DNA from 3 places in the Buttiauxella agrestis genome. Region 2 is predicted to be linked to each of the others. Evidence: predicted binding sites of a transcription regulator. Region 2 holds the regulator's gene; each other region holds the start of a gene.
The links. Region 2 encodes ArgR, which controls arginine synthesis, uptake and breakdown. Its sites were predicted from a motif close to ANTGAATAAAAATACANT; they were not measured.
Positions count from the first base shown of each region.

Region 1 (5,651 bases), 4.3 Mb from region 2:
GTTGGCCAGGTTCAGGAATTGGCTGAATGCACGGGCTACAGGAAGTAGTTCGTCGTTAGACAGGTTCTGTAACGTGGTTAGCAGCTCCTGGCGGTTGGCTTCATTGCCAGCCCGTGAGGACTTAGACAATTTGCGGATTGTTTCTACGCGGTCAAGAATGTTTTCACCTAACGCATCCTTGATGGTATCCCCGAGCAACTTGCCGAGCATACTGACATTACTTCGCAAAGCGGAATACTGTTCGTTCATATGACCCCAGACACCCTATCCAATCTAATATGTAATTTAATTTCACCCGTGAAGGTTCAACACCGTCTTTATAAAGCCACGTAAGTCTACTTTCGTCAATTGCTACGAAATCGTTTCAGCAAACGAATAAATTGCGCTAATTCATGAAATTTAATTACTAACTTCGTGGATAAGCGTTTCTTATGAGGATCCGCTAAAAAGCAGCGTAAAAAGGGGGCAAAACCCCCTGAATCGCTATTTTTCAATGCCAGCAAAAATGATGCACTACCTGTGTGATCAGTTTGCGAGTTGGCTCGATAAAACGTGTTTCGATGTATTCGTCCGGCTGGTGCGCCTGGTTGATGGAACCCGGTCCGAGCACTAACGTCGGGCAAAGGGTTTGAATAAATGGTGCTTCGGTGCAGTAGTTCACTACTTCTGTTTGCGCGCCGAGCAATTTCTCAACCACTTGCACCAACTGGTGATCTTTGGCGCATTCATAGCCCGGAATTGGCGGATGCAGTTCGGAAATCGTCAGGCGGCCTGGCCATTTTTGGCTAACCGGTTCCAGCGCTTCATTAAGCAAACCGTTCAGATCATTTAATGTCAGCCCCGGCAGCGGGCGAATATCCATATGCAGTTCGCAGCAGGCACAAATGCGGTTGGCAGCATCGCCACCGCTAATATGGCCAAGATTTAGCGTTGGATACGGCACGGTGAAAGCGTCATGGTGATAACGTTCTTTCAGCGTGTTTTTCAGCGACATAATGTGGCCGATAGCGTCATGCATTAACTCAATAGCATTGACACCGCGAGCCGGATCGCTGGAGTGACCGGACTGGCCGAGAATGCGAATCGCATTCGAGATATGGCCCTTATGCGCACGCACTGGCTGCAAAGAGGTCGGTTCGCCGATGATGGCGCAATCCGGACGTAGGCTGGTGGTTTCAGAGAAATAACGCGCACCTGCCATCGTCGTTTCTTCATCGGCAGTCGCCAGAATATAAAGTGGTTTTTTAAGCGTCGTGACATCGACATCGCGCAGCGCATCGAGAATAAACGCAAAGAAACCTTTCATATCGGCTGTGCCGAGGCCGTAGAGCTTATTTTCGTGCTCGGTCAGCGTGAAGGGGTCGCGTGTCCAGCGGCCATCATCAAACGGCACGGTATCGGTATGACCCGCCAGCAACAACCCGCCAGCGCCGCTTCCGGTGCTCGCCAGCATATTGAATTTATTGCGCGTACCCGGCACCGCCTGGATTTCGACTTTAAATCCAAGATCGCGGAACCATCCCGCCAGTAAATTGATTAAAGACTCATTGCTCTGATCCAACGCACTGTCGGTGGCGCTGATGGAAGGAGTCGCGATCAACGCGCGGTAAATCTCGATAAAAGGAGGTAATTTCATCTTCACTGTTGACAGGCCTTAGCTCGGGTTGGTATACATAATCATGCAGTTATATTGAATAAAAATACAATATTTGTTGCCGTAAGGGAACCCCAGGTTCCGGTGGATTTAACCACGTAAATGTACGTTGGGTGATGGCTTACCAGCTGACACCTTTAGCAGACACAACCTAAGAAGGTGTACAGCCGAGATGTTGAATACGCTGATTGTTGGTGCCAGCGGTTATGCGGGCGCAGAACTTGTGACCTATTTGAATCGCCATCCTCATATGAACATAACCGCATTGACGGTTTCAGCGCAAAGTAATGACGCAGGAAAGTTGATATCTGATTTGCATCCGCAGCTAAAAGGTATCGTCGACTTGCCGTTACAGCCAATGTCAGATATCAGCAAATTTACTGACGGCGTAGATGTGGTGTTCCTCGCAACAGCCCATGAAGTGAGCCATGACCTGGCGCCGCAATTTCTGGCGAAAGGCTGTGTCGTCATCGATCTTTCCGGTGCATTCCGCGTTAACGATGCCAGGTTCTATCAGCTCTATTATGGCTTTACGCATCAGCATCCTGAATTGCTTGAGCAAGCGGTTTATGGCCTGGCGGAATGGGAAAGCGACAAGCTGAAAGAAACCAGTTTGATCTCCGTTCCGGGCTGTTACCCAACGGCTTCGCAACTGGCGTTAAAACCTTTGATTGAGGGCGGACTGCTGGATTTGAACCAGTGGCCGGTTATCAATGCGACCAGCGGCGTTAGCGGTGCCGGGCGTAAAGCGGCGATGTCCAACAGTTTCTGCGAAGTGAGCCTGCAACCGTATGGCATTTTTAACCATCGCCATCATCCCGAAATTGTCACGCATTTGGGGACGCCAGTCATTTTTACTCCGCACCTGGGCAATTTCCCGCGTGGGATTCTGGCAACCATTACCTGCCGCCTGAAAGATGGCGTGACGCAGCAGCAAGTCGCTGATGCTTTTAACCAGGCATATCAAGATAAACCTCTGGTGCGCCTGTATGAGAATGGTGTGCCAGCGCTAAAAAATGTTGTTGGCCTGCCGTTCTGCGATATTGGTTTTGCCGTGCAGGGTGAGCATCTGATTGTTGTCGCAACTGAAGACAATCTGCTTAAAGGTGCATCGGCTCAAGCAGTGCAGTGCCTGAATATTCGTTTTGGCTTTGCCGAAACACAGTCTCTTATTTAATTAACGCCGGGTGACATGATGAATCCATTAATTATCAAATTAGGTGGCGTGCTGCTGGATAGCGAAGAAGCGCTGGAGCGTCTGTTTACCGCGCTGGTCAATTACCGCGAATCCCATCAACGCCCGCTGGTTATTGTGCACGGCGGCGGATGCCTGGTAGATGAGTTAATGAAAAAGCTCTCATTGCCGGTGACGAAGAAAAACGGCCTGCGTGTGACGCCTGCTGACCAGATTGACATTATTACCGGTGCGCTGGCGGGTACGGCGAACAAAACGTTGTTGGCGTGGGCGAAAAAGCATGGCATCAATGGTGTCGGTCTTTGCCTAGGTGATGGCGACAGCGTAACCGTGACCAAACTCGATGAAGCGTTGGGTCATGTGGGCCTGGCGAAACCGGGTTCGGCAAAGTTGATTACCACGCTTTTAGATTCTGGCTTCCTGCCGATTGTCAGCTCTATTGGCGTGACCGCCGAAGGCGAGTTGATGAACGTGAATGCTGACCAGGCGGCGACGGCGCTGGCGGCAACGCTTGGTGCTGACCTGATTCTGCTGTCCGACGTGAGCGGGATTCTGGATGGCAAAGGGCAACGTATTGCAGAAATGACGGCGGCGAAAGCGGAGCAGTTAATCGCTCAGGGCATTATTACCGACGGCATGATAGTGAAAGTTAACGCGGCGCTGGATGCAGCACGCACGCTGGGTCGCCCGGTGGATATTGCATCCTGGCGTCATGCGGAACAGCTTCCCTCTTTGTTTAACGGCGTCGCCATCGGCACCCGTATTCTGGCCTAGTTTAAAATTAAGTTTTTGAAGGATAAGACAATGCAAAATCACGGAATCAAAAAAATCGTTCTCGCATACTCTGGCGGCCTGGATACTTCTGCCATCATTCCATGGCTGAAAGAAAACTACGGCGGCTGTGAAGTGGTCGCGTGTGTAGTGGATATCGGCCAGGATCGTGAAGACCTGCAAGGCGTTGAGCAAAAAGCCCTGCGCTCTGGCGCCACTGAATGCTACGTCGTTGATGCGCGCGAAGAGTTCATCAGCGATTACGTTTACCCGGTATTGCAGACCGGCGCACTGTACGAAGGCACCTACTTGCTGGGGACTTCTATGGCGCGTCCGCTTATCGCTAAAGCGCTGGTTGATGTGGCAAACAAAGTGGGCGCAGATGCGCTGTGTCACGGTGCGACCGGCAAAGGAAACGACCAGGTGCGTTTCGAGTCTGCATGGGCTGCACTGGCTCCACATTTGAAAGTGGTTGCGCCATGGCGTGAGTGGAACCTGCGTTCCCGTGAAGCACTGCTGGATTACCTGAAAGAGCGTGACATCCCGACTACCGCTTCTCTTGAGAAAATCTATAGCCGTGACGAAAACGCATGGCACATCTCTACCGAAGGCGGCGTGCTGGAAAGCCCGTGGAATGCACCGAACAAAGATTGCTGGGTCTGGACTGTTGATCCTAAAGAAGCGCCCGATCAGGCAGAAGAAGTTACCGTTACCGTTAAGAAAGGCAAAGTCGTTGCCGTAAACGGCGAAGCGATGACGCCATTCCAGTGCCTGGAAACATTGAACAAGATGGGTTCTAAGCACGGCATCGGTCGTATTGATATCGTCGAAAACCGTCTGGTAGGGATTAAATCCCGTGGTTGCTACGAAACTCCAGGGGGCACCATTATGATGGCGGCTCTGCGTGGCGTTGAGCAACTGGTTCTGGACCGCGATAGCTTCAAATGGCGTGAGCAACTGGGCCTGGAAATGTCCTACGTGGTTTACGATGGCCGTTGGTTCGCACCGCTGCGTAAATCTCTGCAGGCATCTGCGGAATCGCTGGCAGAAGAAGTGAACGGTGAAGTGGTGCTGGAGCTGTATAAAGGCCATGTCACTGCGAAGCAGAAAAAATCTCCGAACAGCCTGTATAGCGAAGAGTTCGCAACGTTTGGCGAAGATGAAGTGTATGACCACAGCCACGCGGGCGGCTTTATCCGTCTGTTCTCTTTGTCGTCACGTATTCGTGCATTGAATGAATTGAAGAAGTAGTTTTTTAATTAATAGCCCTCACCCTAACCCTCTCCCCCAGGAGAGGGGACTTTCTTTTCTCCCTCTCCCAGGGGAGAGGGGCGGGGTGAGGGGGAACAAGACGATAATTTATGGAGCATCAATATGGCACTTTGGGGTGGACGTTTTACTCAGGCAGCAGACCAGCGGTTCAAATCGTTCAATGATTCATTACGCTTTGATTACCGATTGGCGGAGTTTGATATTGTGGGTTCTGTCGCCTGGTCCAAAGCGCTTGTTACTGTTGGTGTTCTGACTGTTGCTGAGCAGCAGGAGCTTGAGCAGGCATTGAATGTCCTGCTGGAAGACGTGCAGGCCAATCCGCAGGCGATTCTTGAGAGCGATGCGGAAGACATTCACAGCTGGGTGGAAGGCAAGCTCATCGATAAAGTCGGTGCGCTGGGTAAGAAACTCCACACTGGCCGTAGCCGTAATGATCAGGTCGCCACCGATCTTAAACTGTGGTGCAAAATGCAGGTTAGCGAACTGCTCGTAGCCACTCGCCAACTGCAACATGCGCTGGTTGAAACCGCAGAAAACAATCAAGACGCTGTGATGCCGGGCTATACCCATTTACAACGTGCACAGCCGGTGACTTTTGCGCACTGGTGTCTGGCTTATGTTGAAATGCTGGCGCGTGATGAAAGCCGTTTGCAAAGCACCCTCGAGCGCCTCGACGTTAGCCCGTTGGGCAGCGGCGCGTTAGCGGGCACGGCTTATGAAATCGACCGTGAACAACTGGCGGGTTGGTTAGGTTTTGCG
Region 1 is NZ_UIGI01000001.1:4,809,967-4,815,617, reverse strand. Features, by position in the region: gene ppc (phosphoenolpyruvate carboxylase) at 1-249, opposite strand, end outside; gene argE (acetylornithine deacetylase) at 491-1,642, opposite strand; gene argC (N-acetyl-gamma-glutamyl-phosphate reductase) at 1,827-2,831, shown strand; gene argB (acetylglutamate kinase) at 2,847-3,623, shown strand; gene DY231_RS22760 (argininosuccinate synthase) at 3,654-4,871, shown strand; gene argH (argininosuccinate lyase) at 4,995-5,651, shown strand, end outside.
Region 1: a site for ArgR is predicted at 1,690-1,707, ahead of argC (N-acetyl-gamma-glutamyl-phosphate reductase). Genes of this name have one in related genera too.

Region 2 (5,651 bases):
TCGGCAACCCATTCGGCTTGGGGCAAACGGCAACGTCAGGGATTGTTTCAGCATTAGGCCGTAGCGGTCTGAACCTGGAAGGGCTGGAAAACTTTATCCAGACCGATGCCTCTATTAACCGTGGTAATTCCGGCGGCGCATTGCTGAACCTGAATGGCGAACTTATCGGTATTAATACCGCCATCCTCGCGCCAAGCGGCGGCAGCGTCGGAATCGGCTTTGCTATCCCCAGCAATATGGCGCAAACCCTGGCCAAACAGCTGATGCAATTTGGCGAGATCAAACGTGGCTTGCTTGGTATTAAAGGCACCGAGATGAGTGCTGATATTGCCAAAGCATTCAATCTGACCACCCAACGTGGCGCGTTTGTCAGCGAAGTCTTACCGCAATCGGGTTCAGCAAAAGCGGGGGTGAAAGCGGGTGATGTGATTACCAGCCTGAATGGTAAAACCATCAGCAGCTTTGCCGAATTGCGCGCAAAAATTGCCACCACTGAGCCTGGGACCGTAGTGAAACTGGGCTTGCTGCGCGACGGCAAACCACTGGAAGTGAGCGTTACGCTTGATAAGAGCACCGCCTCATCTGCGAACGCCGAGCTAATTATGCCAGCCTTGCAGGGCGCGACATTAAGCGATGGTCAGCTCAAAGATGGTACTAAAGGTGTCAAACTCGACAGCGTTGAGAAAGGCACACCAGCGGCACAAGCGGGCCTGCACAAAGACGATTTCATCATTGGTGTAAACCGCGAACGAGTTTCAAGCATTGCGGAGATGCGTAAGGTTCTGGAAACTAAACCCGACGTTATTGCTTTGCATGTGGCTCGCGGCGAAGAAAGTATCTATCTCTTAGTGCGCTAATCTGCTCAGTAATCGGACATCTGTGTACGATGTCCGATTAACTCATGCTATTCTGCTTCCGGCTTATTATTAACTAATACAAATCCATGTTTCTGAAGATATTACGCTCGGTGGTGATTGGCCTGATTGTGGCTGGCATATTGTTGGTATCCTTACCTTCGCTGCGCCAGAAAATCATCCCCTTAGCGCCCTCGAAGTTTGACAGTGCCGATGAAACTCCGCTGAGCTACAACACTGCGGTGCGACGCGCTGCGCCTGCTGTAGTCAACGTTTACAACCGCAGTGTCGGCAACAACTCACAAAATCAGTTAGAAATTAAAACCCTCGGCTCTGGCGTCATCATGGATGAACGCGGCTACATCATTACTAACAAACACGTTATTAATGATGCCGAGCAAATCATCGTTGCTCTGCAAGATGGTCGAGTGTTTGAAGCTTTATTGGTTGGATCAGATAGCCTGACTGATTTAGCGGTGCTGAAAATTAACGCCACCAATCTCCCTGTCATCCCTATCAATAATAAGCGCATGCCGCATATTGGCGATGTTGTGATGGCGATTGGTAATCCGTATAACCTCGGGCAAACCATTACGCAGGGGATTATTAGTGCTACCGGCCGTATTGGCCTTAGCCCTTCTGGCCGCCAGTCTTTCCTGCAAACGGATGCCTCGATTAACCACGGTAACTCCGGTGGCGCGCTGGTCAATTCCCTCGGCGAGTTGATGGGCATCAACACCCTATCGTTTGATAAAAGTAACGATGGCGAAACCCCTGAAGGTATCGGCTTTGCGATCCCGACTCAGCTTTCGACAAAAATCATGGATAAGCTGATCCGCGATGGACGCGTAATTCGCGGTTATATTGGCATTGGCGGTCGTGAAATTACGCCATTGCATGGCCCGGCAACGGGTATCGATCAAATTCAAGGGATCATCGTTAATGAAGTTACCCCTGATGGCCCGGCAGCAAAAGCAGGTCTTTTGGTGAATGACGTGATTATCTCCGTGAACCATAAACCGGCTATATCCGCATTGGGGACAATGGACCAGGTGGCAGAGATTCGCCCAGGCTCAGTCATTCCTGTTGAAGTGATGCGTGAAGATAAGAAGCTGACGTTGCAGGTAACAATTCAGGAATATCCCGCAACTAACTAATAAACAGTGAATTGCAGGCAATAAAAAACCGGAATCAGTGTTCCGGTTTTTTTTCGCTTAAGCGCAGGGTTTATTTGTTAACAAACTCTTCGCCAAGGGTAATGTCTTTCTTCAGAGTATCCAGCATGCCTTCCAGCGCCTGGTGCTCAAACGCACTCAGTTTGCCGTAAGACTTGTGCTCTGCGATACCGTTTTTGCCTAGCAGCAATGGCTGAGAGAAGAAACGAGCGTGCTCGCCGTTACCTTCAACATACGCGCATTCAACCACGTTGCTTTCGCCTTGCAGCGCACGTACCAGAGACAGACCAAAGCGTGCAGCAGCCTGACCCATTGACAGTGTTGCAGACCCGCCACCCGCTTTAGCTTCCACAACTTCAGTACCCGCATTCTGGATACGTTTAGTCAGGTCAGCAACTTCTTGCTCGGTGAAGCGTACGCCTGGGATCTGAGACAGCAATGGCAGAATAGTCACGCCAGAGTGGCCACCGATGACAGGGACTTCAATCTCGGTCGGCTTTTTGCCTTTCAGTTCCGCAACAAAGGTGTTGGAGCGGATGATGTCCAGCGTGGTCACGCCAAACAATTTGTTCTTATCGTACACACCTGCTTTTTTCAGCACTTCTGCTGCGATAGCAACCGTGGTATTCACCGGGTTAGTGATGATACCGATACAGGCTTTCGGGCAAGTTTTCGCAATCTGTTGAACCAGATTTTTCACGATTCCTGCGTTGACGTTAAACAGGTCAGAGCGATCCATACCTGGCTTACGAGCCACACCGGCGGAGATAAGCACGACATCAGCACCAACCAGCGCTGGTGTAGCATCTTCACCGCAGAAACCTTTAATTTTCACATCAGTAGGGATATGACTCAGATCGACTGCAACACCTGGGGTTACCGGTGCAATATCATACAGAGAGAGTTCTGAACCTGAAGGCAGTTGGGTCTTGAGTAGAAGGGCAAGCGCCTGGCCGATTCCGCCTGCTGCGCCGAGGACTGCAACTTTCATCCTAAACTCCTTATTATGGTTAGCAAATAGGTGCCGTAACTCCATGCGGTGGCGACCATAATCCAGAGAAGGGGTAATTACAATCTTCCCGCTTAAGGTTTGCGAAGTTACGCATTCCTGAAGCGTTACTGCTGCATTTACTCACCGGGTGGAAACGACGCCTGAGCGCCCGGTCACAACCTGATGTTGTCACATCAACGGCGGTTACATTACCCCTCCCTACGCAGCAAAACAACATCATTTTGATAACATTTGATTTACTTACCTACATATTTTCGAGTCGTGACGAAGGCATGTTCCTCGATAACAAAATTTGATAAAATCCGCCTCTTTCATAACATTATTTCAGGCTGACACCCTGCCATTAATTTGCATAATAATTCATTTAAATGCATAATAATGTTATCCTTGTTGACCTTTAAATGGGTAACCTATGCGTATTTCCTCAAAACAAGAAGAATTAGTCAAAGCATTCAAAGCACTATTAAAAGAAGAGAAATTCAGTTCTCAGGGCGAGATCGTCCATGCATTGCAAAACGATGGTTTTGAAAACATTAATCAGTCCAAAGTTTCCCGCATGCTGACAAAGTTCGGCGCCGTGCGTACCCGCAACGCAAAAATGGAAATGGTGTATTGCTTACCGGCAGAACTTGGCGTACCAACCACTTCCAGCCCGCTAAAAAATCTGGTGCTGGATATTGATTACAACGATGCTGTTGTTGTGATTCATACAAGCCCTGGTGCTGCGCAGCTCATTGCGCGCCTGCTGGATTCTTTAGGTAAAGCGGAAGGTATTCTGGGGACCATTGCCGGGGATGACACTATCTTCACCACCCCCGCGAAAAACTTCACCGTGAAAGAATTGTTTGAAGCGATTCTGGTGTTGTTTGAACAAGAACTGTAAGCGTTAATACGCCATTCCCGTTGTGACCGAACAACGGGAACAACACTTCTGTAACAATCCCCTCTGCTCACATCAATTGTCAGTAAATCCCGGTTTTACCTTCTTTCTAAGCCTAAATCTCGCTTGCATCAGCCAGTTATGTGATAAACCGCACAAAAAATCAAAGCCTGCCATCTCATTGTTTTTACTTATATTTAACATTAAAACAGCAATATAAACGACTTTTTAATAACTTTACGTAATATCAAAAGCCTCTATTATTGTAAAGTTTCATAGGGAATAGTTAGCAGGGTATTAATTTTTCGCGTGACTAGTGTATACTTGATTTTGTGATGAGGGTCACGAAACGAAGACCCCAATAAAAGAATACGACGAGGTAAAAATTATGAACATGAAATCAACTGTAGTTGCCGCTAGCCTGCTTTCAATGCTGTCATTTGGTGCTTTTGCCGCCACTTCGATTAACGCCGAACAAGCGCAGAACCTGCAACCAATGGGTTCCATTTCTGTAAGCCAGGTAGGTAGCGCACCAATGGATATGCACCAGATGTTGAATAAAAAAGCTGAAGAGCAAGGTGCTTCTTCTTACCGTATCACCGAAGCACGCTCTGGCGATGCATGGCACGCAACTGCTGAACTGTACAAATAACAGCCGTTAGCCATAAATAATAGTGATTTACCGTTTAAACAAAATGACGACCCCAAGAACAATAAATGCACTTAAGCCCTTCCGGTCGTTGAAAAACTTATTCAGGAGTAGACATCATGAAAACCAAATTAACCATCGCAGCACTTAGCCTTTTCTCCGTGATCTCTTTCGGCGCTAATGCAGCCGCACATCAGGTCACTAACGAACAAGCTCAAAACATGCAGTCCATGGGCAGTATTTCAGTAAGCCAGGTGGGTAGCGCACCAATGGATATGCGTCATGAATTATCACAGAAAGCGACTCAGGAAGGTGCCTCTGCTTATCGCATTACCGAAGCACGTTCGGGCGATACCTGGCACGCCACCGCTGAACTGTATAAATAAACCCTCGTCGTCAAGTCTGGCGACTTTGCCCCCGCTCGCGGGGGCTTTTTTATGGGTTTAAATCAGCGTTAGCCACGCACGTTGAACCGCAATTGCCCTTCCAGCTCCTCTTCCGCTTCGTCAAAAAGCAAAATCAAAGCGCCATACCGCCGCCTTTGCATTTCTGGTAGATGAACAAATTCAATCTCTATGGGAAGCGGCAAAATGCCTCCAACGACTACATCCCATAAACTGTCGAGATCGTGAACCTGTTTTTTCTCAAGTTGAAAAACCTGGATAAAGTGGCGATAGAATCCCGGCTGATCTTCTATCTGACTAAAATCAAAGGTGTATTTTTTCATAGATTGCCACCTAACCCATTCGCATTGTGGTGACTACAGCCCACCAATATGCAAGGTTTTGACTTCCAGAAACTCATCCAGACCTAACACGGAACCTTCCCGACCCAGTCCGGACTCTTTAACACCACCAAACGGCCCCAGCTCGGTCGAAACGGCGCATTCGTTGATACCAATCATCCCGCTTTCAATCGCTTGCGAGACGCGGAATACGCGAGCCAGATTCTGAGTATAGAAATAGGCCGCTAAACCAAATGGCGTGTTATTGGCTCGCTCAATCACTTCTTCTTCCGTTTTGAAACTGAAGCAGGCGGCCAACGGGCCAAAGGTTTCTTCCTGCGCGAGTTTCATATCATC
Region 2 is NZ_UIGI01000001.1:466,153-471,803, reverse strand. Features, by position in the region: gene degQ (serine endoprotease DegQ) at 1-857, shown strand, start outside; gene degS (outer membrane-stress sensor serine endopeptidase DegS) at 944-2,011, shown strand; gene mdh (malate dehydrogenase) at 2,082-3,020, opposite strand; gene argR (transcriptional regulator ArgR) at 3,454-3,924, shown strand; gene yhcN (peroxide/acid stress response protein YhcN) at 4,310-4,573, shown strand; gene yhcN (peroxide/acid stress response protein YhcN) at 4,690-4,956, shown strand; gene DY231_RS02325 (barstar family protein) at 5,025-5,297, opposite strand; gene DY231_RS02320 (NAD-dependent succinate-semialdehyde dehydrogenase) at 5,331-5,651, opposite strand, start outside.

Region 3 (5,651 bases), 480 kb from region 2:
CGCTTACACCGGGGAAGCGATGGCGGCGGCGATGCAATCTCATCGGTATGATCTGCAATATCAACTGTATACGCTGGCATTGCACCGTTATTTACGGCACAGAATTCCTGATTATGACTACCAGACTCACTTCGGCGGCGTTATCTACCTCTTCTTACGTGGCATCGAAAGTAACGGCTCCTCACAAGGTATATTTTCAACGTGCCCGGATGAGCAACTGATTGCGAAGATGGATGCACTATTCGCGGCGCAAAAGGACGAGGTGATGCCATGAAAATGTCTGAGCTTTTACAGCAGGCGGTTGAGCAAAAGTTATTGCGTGCCCTGGATGCACAGTTTGCCATGATGATTGCCAGTGATGATCAGCCCGCGGTGATGCTGGCGGCGGCATTGGTCAGCCACGATGCGGGTGAAGGGCATGTCTGCATTCCGCTTTCACGTTTAGTTCCGGAGTTCTGTTTTTCCGGGCGTCAGCCAGATTTAGCAGCACAACTTTTTGCGCTTGCCGACCTGAAAAGCGGCTGGCGTGAGACATTGCTGGCTTCCAATGCGGTGAGTGAATACGAAGGGGCGACCCCGCTAAAGTTGATTAGCGAGCGTTTATATCTCAACCGAATGTGGCAAAACGAACAGTCCATTGCACAGTTTTTTGTGCAGGAAAATCGACCCATTGCGCTTAATGAATCGCAGGTCATTAACGTACTCAATCAGCTTTTTGATCCGCTACCCGAGACTGACTGGCAAAAAGTGGCCGCAGCCGTGGCATTAACCCGTCGTATATCGGTGATTTCAGGTGGGCCGGGGACCGGTAAAACCACCACGGTGGCGAAATTGCTCGCCGCGCTAGTCCAGCTTTCGGATGCCCCGTCTTTGCGGATTCAACTCGCCGCGCCGACGGGGAAAGCCGCAGCCCGCTTAACGGAATCATTGGGTTCGGCGTTGCGCCGCTTGCCGTTAGATGAAGCGCAAAAAGCCTCATTACCCAACGATGCCTGCACATTGCACCGTTTGTTAGGTGCGCAACCGAACAGCCAACGCTTGCGCTACCATGCTGGAAACCCTTTGCACCTTGATGTGCTGGTGGTGGATGAAGCCTCGATGGTGGATTTGCCGATGATGGCAAAACTGATCAATGCGATGCCTCCTCATGCGCGAGTGATTTTCTTAGGCGACCGCGACCAGTTGGCGTCGGTTGAAGCAGGGGCCGTGCTCGGGGATATTTGCCACTATGTCACGCATGGGTATTCACCTGAGCGTGCGGCGGAGCTGAGTCTGCTCACTGGCTATACGCTTTCAGCGGGAGAAGGTAGCGGCGCGAGCGCGTTGCGTGATGGCTTGTGTTTACTGCAAAAAAGCTACCGCTTTGACAGTAAATCCGGCATCGGGCAACTGGCATTTGCGGTCAATGCCAGCGATATTAAGCGCGTCAAAACCGTATTTAGCGAAGGTTTTAGCGATATTACTAAACAACCACTGCGTGAAACGGCGGACTACGCCACGATGATTGACGATGCGGTGGAAGGGTATCGACCATACCTGGACTTGATTCGCAATCAGGCAGAGCCAGCTTCTATTCTTGAAGCTTTCGGGCGTTATCAAATGCTATGTGCATTGCGTGAAGGTCCGTTTGGCGTCAGCGGTTTGAATAGCCGCATCGAGCTGGCATTGATTCAAAAACGGTTAATTGAGCGGCCAAATCAGGCGACATCGCGCTGGTATAACGGCAGGCCGATTATGGTTTCTCGTAACGATAGTTCGTTGGGGCTGTTTAACGGGGATATTGGTATTGCGCTGGATAGAGGCGAGGGGTTAAGGGTCTGGTTCCCGATGCCGGATGGCACCATTAAATCCGTACAGCCAAGTCGTTTACCGGGACACGATACGGCATACGCCATGACGGTGCATAAATCGCAGGGTTCTGAGTTTGACCACGCCGCGCTGGTGCTGCCAAACCAGTACACCGCTGTGGTGACGCGTGAACTGGTGTACACGGCGATTACTCGCGCTCGAAATAAGCTGTCGCTGTATGCCGATGATCGGGTGTTAGAAAAGGCAATTGTGACCAGAACTGAACGGCGTAGCGGGTTGATGGAAAGTTTTAGCTAGCCCAGAAGGGCTAGCTTTTTAACTATGCTAAATCTGCCATCAACACTTTTGAACGGCGCTGATAGTTGTACATCTCTTTTTTGCTTTCCGGCAGCAGTTCGACATCCACTGGCATAAACCCGCGTTCCTGGAACCAGTGAATACTGCGGGTTGTTAGCACGAACAACTTGCTTAACCCCATTTGCCGCGCTTGCGTGGCAATGCGTTGCAGCAATACTTCACCGCGTGATGAACTGCGGTAATCCGGATGAACCGCAACACACGCCATTTCACCAATCCCTTCTTCCTGGAATGGATACAGCGCCGCACAAGCGATAGTCAGGTTATCGCGTTGGATGATGGTGAACTTGTCGATCTCCATTTCCAGTTGTTCACGCGAGCGGCGCACCAGAATGCCTTGCTGCTCCAGCGGGCGAATCAACTCCAGAATGCCGCCGATATCATTAATAGTGGCGCGACGAATTTGTTCCGCACTCTCCATCACGATTTGTGTCCCGATACCATCGCGTGAGAAGAGTTCTTGCAACAGCGCCCCGTCTTCCTGATAGCTAATTAAGTGGCTACGGCGCACGCCGCTGCGGCAGGCTTTCACCGCGCCACGCAGAAAACGCACGGTGCCAGAGTGGTAATCACCCGCTTCTTCCAGCTCTTCAATGCGTTTTTGTGCATCATTGGGGAACAGTTCTGAAACGATATTGCCGTTGTCGTCGATAACGCCCTGAGAAGAACAGAAGCCGATCATCTTCTCGGCCTTTAGTTTGACCGCCAGTTGCGTGGCAATCTCTTCAGACGTGAGGTTGAAGCTTTCGCCAGTGACGGAAACCGCCACCGGGCCCATCAATACAATTGCACCGTTATCAAGCTGACGATGAATGGCTTCTTCGTCGATGCGACGCACGCGCCCGCTGTGGCAATAATCCACGCCGTCGTCCACGCCAAGAGGCTGAGCGATAATAAAATTACCGCTAACGACATTGATGTGTGCACCTTGCAACGGCGTGTTGCCGAGGCTCATGGACAAACGCGCTGTGATATCTAACTGCAACAAACCGGCGGCCTGTTTGACCAGTTCCAGCGTTTTGGCATCGGTGACGCGCGTATGTTTGTGATAGATAGGCTCATGATTATGCGAAGCCAGATTGGCATCAATCTGTGGACGCGCGCCGTAGACCACCACCAGACGAATTCCCAGGCTGTGCAACAGCCCAATATCGCTAACGATACTGGAAAAGTTCTCGTGTTCAATGGCTTCGCCGCCAAGCATAATGACAAACGTTTTTCCCCGATGGGCATTTATATAGGGGACAGAATGGCGGAATCCCTGTACCAGTTCGGTTCTACGTTCCTTCACCACGGCAAGCCCTCACTGCATGATTATTCGTAATTTCTGTATTTTTATTCTTTTATTGCCTCAGGCGCAAGCAGCAATTGCCACAAAGCAGAAATTTCTGCATCCACGTAGCCAGGTGCTTGATTGCGAATGTTTACCCTTTAAAGGGTGACAGCCCGAGTGTGTTTCGCTAAAGTTTTCGGCTCAAAAAATAAAATTGGTTATTTGTTTCACGGAAACACACCGCTCAGGAGAGCTATGTCAGATTCCCGTTCATTAATTAGTCGTCGCCGCTTATTGCAGGGCGCAGGCGCTATGTGGCTACTGAGTGTCAGCCAGGTTGGCTTTGCTGCCTCAAGCCTGGTGGTTGCGGTGCGCGTCTGGCCCGCTTCGTCATACACTCGTGTCACGCTGGAATCGAACAAGCAGCTAAAGTATAAGCAGTTTGCATTGAGCAACCCCGATCGCGTGGTTGTCGACATAGAAGGTGTGAATTTAAATTCAGTTTTGAAAGGAATTGGCGGCCAGATTCGTGGCGACGATCCTTTCATCAAGTCAGCACGTGTTGGGCAGTTTGATCCACAAACGGTGCGCATGGTTTTTGAACTCAAGCAGAATGTGACTCCGCATCTTTTTGCGCTGGCACCGGTTGCTGAATTTAAAGAACGCCTGGTCATGGATTTGTATCCGGCCAATATGAACAGCGAGCAGGATCCTCTTTTGGCGCTGCTCGAAGATTACAATAACGGCAAGCTGGATAAGGATACGCCTCCGTCTCCGGAGCAAGGGCCGCAGCCCGGCAAGGCAGGGCGTGACAGGCCAATTGTTATCATGCTCGATCCCGGCCACGGCGGGGAAGATCCCGGAGCCATTGGGCCAAATAAAACGCGTGAAAAAGACATCGTGCTCAAAATTGCACGCCGCCTGAAAGCGTTGATTGATAAAGAAGCGAATATGAAAGCCTACATGACGCGCAATGAGGATGTGTTTATCCCGTTAAAAGTCAGGGTGGCAAAAGCGCAGAAGCAGCGTGCGGATCTTTTTGTTTCTATTCATGCGGATGCGTTTACGTCCGGAGCCGCTCGCGGATCGTCAGTATTTGCACTCTCAACCAAAGGTGCCACCAGTACGGCAGCAAAATTCCTCGCCCAAACGCAGAACGCCGCCGACTTAATTGGTGGAGTGAGTAAGAGTGGCGACAGATATCTCGACCATACGATGTTCGATATGGTGCAGTCGCTGACGATTAACGACAGTCTTAAATTTGGTAAAGAAGTGCTGGCCAGATTAGGCAAAGTGAACAAGCTGCATAAAAATAGCGTCGATCAGGCTGGATTCGCGGTACTGAAAGCCCCGGATATTCCCTCTATTCTGGTCGAGACCGCGTTTCTGAGTAATGTTGAGGAAGAGCGCAAGCTACGTACTGCGACGTTCCAGCAGGAAGTGGCGGAGTCTATTCTGGCAGGCATCAAGGCGTATTTTGCGGATAGCTCGCGGCTGGCGCGGCGCGGATAATACTTTGTCGGATGGCGCTTACGCTTATCCGACCTACAACGGCATTTCGTAGAGTGGATAAGCGTAAGCGTCATCCACCAAATAACCCAAATTTCAGATACAAAAAAAGCACTCCTGAGAGTGCTTTAAATGTTGGTTGCGGGGGCCAGATTTGAACTGACGACCTTCGGGTTATGAGCCCGACGAGCTACCAGGCTGCTCCACCCCGCGTCCGTAAACTTCTTTGTTACCCAAATGACTTTCATCATTGCGCGAATACTCAGCGACTTAGTTGGTTGCGGGGGCCAGATTTGAACTGACGACCTTCGGGTTATGAGCCCGACGAGCTACCAGGCTGCTCCACCCCGCGTCCGTATAACTATTTACTACTCACTGCTAGTGATTTTCATCACCGCGCTAAACTCAGCGACTTTTTAATTGGTTGCGGGGGCCAGATTTGAACTGACGACCTTCGGGTTATGAGCCCGACGAGCTACCAGGCTGCTCCACCCCGCGTCCGTGGAAGCGCACTATACTCTGCTCGGCTTTTGATGCAACCCTTTTTTTAAAAAATACCCGATTTGTCTCATCTAACTGATAATAATTTAATTTAAGTACAAATAACGAACACATCTGGGCTGCGCAAGGCGCAACACGTTTAAATCTTGCAGCGTGTTTGCTATCTTCGCGTGGGATAAAGCGGCGTAACCGGGCGAGGAAG
Region 3 is NZ_UIGI01000001.1:947,942-953,592, forward strand. Features, by position in the region: gene recB (exodeoxyribonuclease V subunit beta) at 1-274, shown strand, start outside; gene recD (exodeoxyribonuclease V subunit alpha) at 271-2,106, shown strand; gene argA (amino-acid N-acetyltransferase) at 2,129-3,460, opposite strand; gene amiC (N-acetylmuramoyl-L-alanine amidase AmiC) at 3,695-4,951, shown strand; tRNA gene DY231_RS04575 (tRNA-Met) at 5,085-5,161, opposite strand; tRNA gene DY231_RS04580 (tRNA-Met) at 5,224-5,300, opposite strand; tRNA gene DY231_RS04585 (tRNA-Met) at 5,370-5,446, opposite strand.
Region 3: a site for ArgR is predicted at 3,493-3,510, ahead of argA (amino-acid N-acetyltransferase). Genes of this name have one in related genera too.